2 regions of the Vibrio glycogenivorans genome follow, and region 2 is predicted to be linked to the other one. Evidence: riboswitches for the same ligand, from Rfam matches in the RefSeq annotation. Region 2 holds a riboswitch; the other holds the start of a gene.
The links. Region 2 has a riboswitch for lysine ahead of lysC (lysine-sensitive aspartokinase 3). Riboswitches for the same ligand answer to the same signal wherever they lie in the genome.

Region 1: it holds a riboswitch for lysine, as region 2 does, so the genes downstream of both, ACSTTG_RS01475 (Na+/H+ antiporter NhaC family protein) here and lysC (lysine-sensitive aspartokinase 3) in region 2, are expected to answer to the same signal.

Annotation. Positions count from the first base shown of each region.
Region 1 covers NZ_JBPVIS010000001.1:336,613-341,039, reverse strand. Annotated here, with positions in the region: gene sohB (protease SohB) at 1-687, shown strand, start outside; gene ACSTTG_RS01480 (H-NS family histone-like protein) at 871-1,281, opposite strand; lysine riboswitch at 1,898-2,097, shown strand; gene ACSTTG_RS01475 (Na+/H+ antiporter NhaC family protein) at 2,211-3,800, shown strand; gene ACSTTG_RS01470 (LysR family transcriptional regulator) at 3,877-4,427, opposite strand, start outside.
Region 2 covers NZ_JBPVIS010000001.1:1,046,969-1,051,395, forward strand. Annotated here, with positions in the region: gene ACSTTG_RS04590 (PglL family O-oligosaccharyltransferase) at 1-1,063, shown strand, start outside; gene ACSTTG_RS04595 (pyridoxal-phosphate-dependent aminotransferase family protein) at 1,151-2,269, opposite strand; lysine riboswitch at 2,456-2,632, shown strand; gene lysC (lysine-sensitive aspartokinase 3) at 2,722-4,074, shown strand; gene ACSTTG_RS04605 (lytic polysaccharide monooxygenase) at 4,313-4,427, shown strand, end outside.

The DNA.
Region 1 (4,427 bases), 710 kb from region 2:
GAAGAAGTTACCGCAATTATCTCGGTGGCTCGAGAGGGTGATGAGGTATTACTGCGACTAGAGTCAGGTGGGGGAATGGTACATGGTTACGGATTAGCCTCCTCTCAATTGGACAGAATTAAAGCGGCTGGGTTGCCTTTGACTATTGCCGTGGATAAAGTCGCTGCAAGTGGCGGTTATATGATGGCTTGTATTGCCGACAAATTAGTTTCAGCTCCCTTTGCTATCGTTGGCTCTATTGGCGTGATTGCACAGTTGCCTAATTTTAATAAACTGCTAAAAAAGCATGATATTGAATATGAGCAACTAACTGCAGGTGAATACAAGCGCACATTGACGATGTTTGGAGAGAACACGGATAAAGCGCGAGATAAGTTTAAGCAAGAGCTAGAAGAAACCCATGACTTGTTTAAGGATTATATTCGCCAACGTCGTCCAGACCTCGACCTTGCAAGCGTTGCAACGGGTGAGCATTGGTTTGGTACCACCGCAAAAGAAAAGGGACTTGTGGACGAAATTACCACCTCTGACGATATTATTGTCGCAGCATGCAAAGACAAAACTGTGCTACAGGTTCAATATGTGCAGAAGAAAAAATTGGCTGATAAGTTGGTAGGTGTCACCGGTGAAGTGGTGGATAATGTATTGCTAAAACTTATTCAGCGCGCTCAAAAACCAATTGTATAACCGCAAGATACTAAGGGTTACCACGTGAGTTGCTACGAGCTATAGTCGCGACTCACTATTGTCGGTCCTTTGTCAGAAATTAGTAAATATTACTTATTTTGTTCATATACCAAATTGCGTGCGCAAAATACTAAAAAAGGCTCATTAATGAGCCTTTTTTCATATCAAGTGCAACTTGAAAATTTAGATTGCAAAATCTTCTAGAGACTTGCCTTCATCCAACGCAGCTTGGATAACAGATGGAGTACGGCCTTGGCCTGTCCATGTTTTCTCTTCACCGTTCGCATCTACATATTTGTATTTTGCTGGACGAGGTGCGCGTTTGGCTTTTGGCTTAGCTTTAGTCGCTTCACCAGACAACGCAGAAATTAATGCTTCAACGTCGATACCATCTTTAGAAATTTGCTCAGCAATAGCAGCTAGTTTTGCTTCTTGTTCTGCTTTTGCAGCTTGTTCTGCTTCTGCCGCGTCACGGCGTTCATCGACAACAAGGGTAAATTTTTCTAACGCTTCTTCAAGTTGCTCTAGAGTTAGTTCACGTGCGAAGGCACGAAGACTACGGATATTAAGTAGTGTTTTAGTTAGTTCCGACATGACTCTTCCCATTAATTAATTAAGTCAACATTAAATATCATATACCCAATATTAGAGTGTGACAATAATATATAGACAATATATTCGCGCATACTATAGAAAGATTAAAATTTCGCAATCTAAATCGCGCTTTTATTGTCGCAAAAGTTAGAATAATTGCTTTATTTATTGACACTAGAGAGTAAAAAATGTTCCAGCAGTAGTGAACTAATGCACTAAAACATCCTGTAGTGACTTTTCTATCTTATCGTTTGAGTGATTTTTGTACAAAATGTCTCAAAACAAACCAAACGACTAAAATAATTCCTTCTTAAACCAGAAGTAGGGAATAGCCTGCAGTTTTCACAAGAAATGTGATCTCGATCACTGTAGTGTGGTGCGTTGGGTCATCATGTTTTTGCCTCAAGTTGGTCATTGGTTAATAGAACGCTTAAGGAAGGTTTCTTATCTGTAGCACGTTGAGTGCAATAGTTAGGTGATCTGATAATTATCTTGGTAAAATGTCGGAATAATGTGTTGCAAATCAAAATTCCATAAGTAGAATGGCCTGCACCTAATGCTTGAGCATGTTAAATCTGTTGTAAACGCTTGTTTGCGAGGTGATTAATTTTAAAGCTCAAGCGGTAGAGGCGCGATAGTAGATCACTAGCGTTGGTTGGGGTGATGCCAAAGAACCAGCGTGAAAGGCTCTATCGCCGAAGTAGACTTGCTCATCAAGGCAGTTTGCTGGGGTTGTGCTCGAAAGACGCAACACTGCCATAGTCTATACTCACAAGGTATGTGGGGTAGAAATTACTATGGAGCGCTACTGTGGGGTTGGGTCAGGCTTTCGCCTACCTTTCTTATCTCTAGGCATCACTTATTGGTGCTGGTTTCACTACAGTAGATCTCTGACCACATAACTACAATGAATTTGGTTTTTGAAGATCATGAATTTAATCGATTTTGCATCGTCTCCGATGTCATTAATACCAGCCTTGGTAGCTCTCACGTTAGCGATTGTAACCCGTCGCGTTTTACTCTCTCTTGGTGTCGGTACTGTGCTTGGTGCACTGCTGCTTAACGGCTACTCTTTGTCAGCTTCTGCTGGCTACGTAGGCTCGGTAGTTTCAAGTGTATTTGTTGAAGACGGCGGCATCAACGAGTGGAATATGAGTATTGTCGGCTTCCTTGTGCTCCTTGGCATGATGACCGCATTGCTAACCCTTTCCGGTGCGACTCGTGCTTTTGCCGAGTGGGCTCAATCTCGAGTTAAGAGCAAGCGTGGCTCTAAGCTTCTAGCGGCATTTCTAGGCGTATTCATTTTTATTGACGACTATTTTAATAGCCTAGCCGTTGGCGCGATCTCTCGCCCGGTGACCGATCGCTACTACGTATCTCGCTCTAAGCTAGCTTACATTCTTGATTCAACCGCAGCACCTATGTGTGTACTGATGCCAGCTTCAAGTTGGGGTGCTTACATCATGACCATCGTCGCGGGTATTCTCGTATCGCATGGCATTACAGAGTACTCGGCAATCGGCGCGTACGTTCGTATGATCCCGATGAACTTCTACGCTGTGTTTGCGCTATTGATGGTCTTTGCCGTAGTTTGGTTCCAACTTGACGTTGGTCAAATGCGTAAGCATGAGATTGAGGCGTCACAAGGCCATGGCTTTGAGGATGACAAGTCAGCAAAAGAAGAGCTTAACGAAGACCTGGGTATTGAGCCAAGCGAGAACGGTCAAGTCTCTGACCTTATTTTGCCTATCCTTGCGCTTATCGCAGCGACGGTTGTTGCTATGCTGTACACCGGTGGTCAAGAGCTGGCGGCAGAAGGTGAGGCCTTCAGTCTCCTTGGTGCCTTTGAGAACACGGATGTGGGTCGTTCACTGATCTACGGCGGTGTGATTGGTCTGGTTGTTGCTCTAGTGACGGTTTTCAAACAAGGTATGGCTGCCATTGAAATCGGTCATGCGCTTTGGGTTGGTGCTAAGTCAATGTTTGGCGCGATCTTGATTCTTGTGTTTGCCTGGACAATCGGTTCTGTTATTGGCGATATGAACACGGGTAGCTACCTATCAACGCTGGTAGAAGGCAATATTGGTCCACAATGGCTACCAGTTATTCTATTCTTGCTGGCTGGTGTAATGGCTTTCTCAACCGGTACTTCTTGGGGTACGTTTGGCATCATGCTACCAATCGCCGGTGATATGGCAGCAGCAACGGACATCGCCCTGATGCTACCAATGCTAAGTGCTGTGCTTGGTGGTTCGGTATTTGGTGACCACTGCTCACCAATCTCGGATACAACAATTCTGTCTTCGACAGGTGCGCGTTGTAACCACATTGACCACGTGGCAACTCAGCTACCATATGCGGTATCGGTGGCTGTGATCTCAGCGGTTGGTTACATTACGCTAGGCTTTAGCTCTTCAATCGCAATCTCGTTTGTTGCGACCACAGTAGCGTTTGTTGCGGTATGCTTTGCGCTATCAGCACTGTCTAAGTCAAAAATGGCGAGCTGTGCTAAAGCTTAATCAAGCTTAAACCCTGAATGTATAAAGCCGCTCGATATTGTCGAGCGGCTTTTCTTTATGTAATGACCGGTAATTTTTACGGATTAGCGCTGATGTGCGTCTTGACGAGGCGTTGCTTGAGGTAATCGACGAATAATCGTGTCCGCGCGTGCTCGTAATCGAGTTTGGGGTAGTAAGCGTAAATGGTTTGCTCCTCGGCACTGATATTCGGCAGTAGGCGGATTAACTGACCACTCTGAACTTCTTGCTCAATCATAAACTCACTGACGATCATAATTCCCATCCCTGCCTTTCCTGCATAAAAAAGGGCTTCGGGGTTGGTGGTAGAGAAGTTACCACTGACCAGCAGACGTTTGTTGTTTGAGATCCGATATTCCCGTTCAGGACGCTCGCCCCAAATAAGCACATTATGCTGTTGGAGATCGTCAAGCGACTCGGGCTGGCCATATTTTTCAATATAGCGTGGTGCAGCATAGAGACCGACCTGGCGTTCTAAAAGGGGAGTTTGTCTCACGCTGAGTGAATTAAGTTGCTCTAGCTCACGAGAAATAAATACATCAAGGTTCATCTCGGGAATTTGACCAGGGACAGTGGTGATAAGCTGGATACGAATATCGGGATAAAGCT
Region 2 (4,427 bases):
CTGGATTAGTTCACTTGTTGCGGTCATGATGATCATGCCCTATCTGTGGCGCTTTTCCACCAAACGCCGCGCCTTAACTTGGCTGGCGATGGTCGTGATTGGCACCGGACTCGGCTTTGTCGCGAGCCAGCATCAACACAAGACTGAGTTTATTGCGCAAAAAGTGACCCTGACAGATGTCCGACAAGATATCTACTCTCAAGCCATGGATATGATGATTGAGAAGCCGTTTACAGGCTGGGGCTATGGGCGATTTGAATCGCAATACACCCTGTATACAGCGCGCCAGCATCAAATCAACCATAAGTATCAACCTGGCTTACCGGCGATGGACCATCCTCACAACGAGATCTTGTTGTGGGGGATTGAAGGTGGGATTGTCCCGTTACTTGGGCTCTTACTGGTTGCCCTACTGACCGTAGCGCGGATCAGACAGGCAAAACCGGGGACTCGTCTTGCCCTACTGGCGCTTTTTGTGCCGATATTGCTCCACTCCCAGCTTGAATATCCATTTTACCACTCAGCGATCCATTGGCTCGTTCTGATCATCTTGCTGTACTGGGTTGACCAGCGCACAAGCAAGCTAAGACACGCCCACTTTTCACCCTTGATCAAAGCTGGGTTACGCGTAAGCTGCTTAGTTGTTCCTCTTACCACAGTGACCTACATGGTCAGTGCTATGCATACCAACCATGTCCTGACTCAGTTTGAGCAGTCTTCGCCTAAAGACCCTAAGATCCTAGAGCGAATCTCTAATCCGTATGCATGGACAGAGCGTTATCAATGGGCCATCTACAGCACCTATTTTGATATTGGCCTGCAGACGGGTGACCATGGCTACACCCAAGTCTACGTAAACTGGTCACTTGATATGATCAAACGCAAACCAAGGCCTGAGCTGTATAAGAACTTGATATTGGCGTATTCCGCAATGGGGGATGAGCGCAAAGCTAAGCAGGTACGCACTGAAGCCGAACTCTTGTATCCAAGGCTGGCTTTTCCAGCCCAAAGTCGCACCGCTCCTATCCGCGCTTCTGTTATTGATCCAGAGTTGCAACCGTGACGGCATAAGAAAAATCGCCAAGCGCCACCAAATTCAATGTTTAGCGGCGCCCGCAGGAGGCGCCCGCAGGAGGCGCCAGCAAGAAACCTAGCGTAGTTTCTCCTCAAGGGCCTTTAGACATAGCGCGACGTTTTGCTCTGAGGCACCGTAGCCCATCAAGCCAATCCGCCATGCTTTGCCAGCAAGCGCGCCCAAACCAGCCCCAATCTCAAGATTGAACTCATTAAGTAGCTCTGAGCGCACCTGCGCTTCATCGATGCCCTCTGGTACGTAAACGGCATTAAGCTGTGGCAGGCGGTGCCCCTCATCAACCACAAATGTAAAACCAAGGCTCTCAAGCCCCTGCTTTAGCTTTTCGTGCATTGCTTGGTGACGCGCCCAGGCTTGCTCTAGGCCCTCATTTTTGAGCATGACTAGTGACTCGTGCAGTGCATAAAGACTATTCACCGGTGCAGTATGGTGATAGCTACGCTTACCCTCTCCACTCCAGTAACCCAGCACTAGGCTTTGGTCGAGAAACCAGCTTTGAATAGCATGAGTACGTGATTGAATCTTCTCGATAGCTGCCGGTGAGAAGGTTAGTGGAGAGAGGCCGGGCACACAGGATAGACACTTCTGACTTCCAGAATAAACCGCGTCCAATTGCCATTCATCCACCTTGAGTGGCACACCGCCAAGCGAGGTGACGGTATCGACTATGGTTAACATACTATGACGTTTAGCCAGTGCACCCAAGGCTTGTGCATCGCTGACGGCGCCGGTCGATGTCTCTGCATGCACAAAAGCCAAGATTTTAGCATCTGAATGCTCTAACAGTGCCTGCTCTACCTTACTCACAGAGACGGGCGCTCCCCAGTCATCGTCTATCACTACCGCCTCACCACCAGCACGGACAACATTCTCTCGCATCCGCTCACCAAATACCCCATTGCGACAAACAATGACTTTATCGCCTGGCTCGACTAAGTTGACAAAACAAGCCTCCATACCGGCACTACCGGGAGCCGATACCGCAATGGTAAACGCATTTTGGGTTTGAAAAGCGTATTTAAGTAGGCTCTTAAGCTCATCCATCATCTGGATAAAGAGTGGGTCGAGGTGACCAATCGTTGGTCGACTCATTGCCTGAAGGACCTGTGGTGAGATGTCTGATGGGCCAGGTCCCATCAAGACGCGACGAGGGGGAATAAAGCTTTGGATAGACATACATCACTCCATTGAAATTTATTGTTGTAAAACCAGCCACGCCGCTAAGGCATCGACCAGGTAGGAAGAAAATTGGACAGTTAAGTATAGAGCTCCTAGCCAAGCTATTGGGAGCAAATAGCAAAACTGCTGACAACTTCAAATATTGATTGACATTTTTGCACCAAAGCCGTTCAATGATCGACATAGAACAGAAGAGGAGCGCTGCCCAGGCAGGTATATAGTGGAATCGCAATTCCGATACTATTTACCGAGGGGGAGTAGCGCCGAGATAGGAATTTTTTGCGAGATTCTCCTGTCGGTTGAATGGGCTGAATCCCTTCAACTGTCATCAGCTCAGTCTGGTGATGAGCTTCTGAGGTCGTGACGACACTTTTCTCACCCTCTGCTCACCCATTCCCTCTTCAAACACACTGGAAGTTTAATCTTTTTGAAGTATAGGGAGACCAACTGTGAGCACATTTAATGTCGCCAAATTCGGCGGAACAAGCGTAGCCAATTTTGACGCCATGAGTCGTTGTGCAGCGATTATCGAGAGCCACCCATCAACGCGACTTGTCGTGAGTAGTGCCTGCTCTGGCGTAACCAACTTGTTGGTGGCACTTGCCAATGGTGTTCCTGAGCAACAACAGCGCAGCGAGATCCTGCAGCAAATCGCCGATATTCATGAAGCTATCCTGGCAAAACTCAATCAGGCAGATGAGGCTGCCGCTGAGGTGTATGCTATTCTGGATACCATTACTAGCCTTGCTGAGGCTGCCTCTATCCAATCTAGCACTAAACTAACCGATCATTTGGTTGCGTGTGGTGAGCTGATGTCAACCCACATCCTCGCCCAACTGATGCGCGAGCAAGGCATCAATGCGGTTCGCTTTGATATCCGCGAAGTGCTCAAAACCGACAGCAACTTTGGTCGTGCAGAGCCAAGTCTTGAACAAACCGCCACGCTTGCCAAGGAGAAGTTGGTCCCCTTGTGTCGTGAGCAGGTGGTAGTGACCCAGGGCTTTATTGGCTCAAATGATGAAGGGGATACCACGACGCTAGGCCGTGGAGGCAGTGATTATAGTGCCGCCCTCATCGCAGAGGCCGTTGAGGCATCAGGACTGGAAATCTGGACCGATGTTCCAGGCATCTACACCACCGACCCTCGTATCGCACCCAATGCCGCCCCTATCGCTGAGATCAGCTTCAGTGAGGCCTCGGAAATGGCCAACTTTGGCGCGAAGATCCTTCACCCATCAACGCTGGTTCCAGCTCTGCGCCATGATATTCCCGTGTTTGTTGGCTCATCACGCGAGCCAGAGAAAGGTGGAACTTGGATCCGCCACTACGCTGAAACCTCGCCGCTGTATCGTGCACTCGCCCTGCGCAGTAATCAGACCATGGTGACCTTACGCAGTGCTAAAATGTTCCACGCCTATGGCTTCCTCGCCAAGGTGTTTGAGATCCTAGCCAAGCATAAGATCTCGGTCGATCTTATCACCACCTCGGAGATCAGTGTGTCGTTGACCCTTGATCAAACCGACACCTCAGGTGGTGCACCACAACTGCCTGTCGCTGCGCGTGAAGAGCTAGAAGAGATGTGTCATGTAGAGGTGGAGCACAACCTAAGCGTAGTTGCGCTTATCGGCAACAACATGAGCGCTTCAAAAGGCTGTGCAAAGCAGGTCTTTGGCACACTGGAAGACTTTAACCTACGCATGATCTGCTACGGTGCTAGCCAACACAACCTGTGCTTCTTACTCCATGAGTCAGTAGCTAAGCAAGCGGTGCAAAAACTTCACCAAGAGCTGTTTGAAAAGTAATAACAGCCACTTAAAGCTATGAAGAGGCGTTGACTGCAGCGCCTCTTCGCTGAGAACCACCAGCCAAGCCTCATAACTCAAGCAATGTCAGATGACTGCTACGCTGCAGCAGCCTGATATGCACAAAAATGCATTATACCAACTTTGCGAGTCACTTCACGATCTTAACCTAGCCCCAAGTGGATCCATTCTCTGTAATGAAACTAGCTGAATAAACAGCTCATCAAAGGAATTGAGAATGAATAATAAAATCCCCCTAAAAATGGGTGCATTGTGTGCAGTGCTGTACCTCACTGCGCCTAACGTACACGCCCACGGCTGGGTCGAATACCCTGAAGCGCGTCAATCCATCT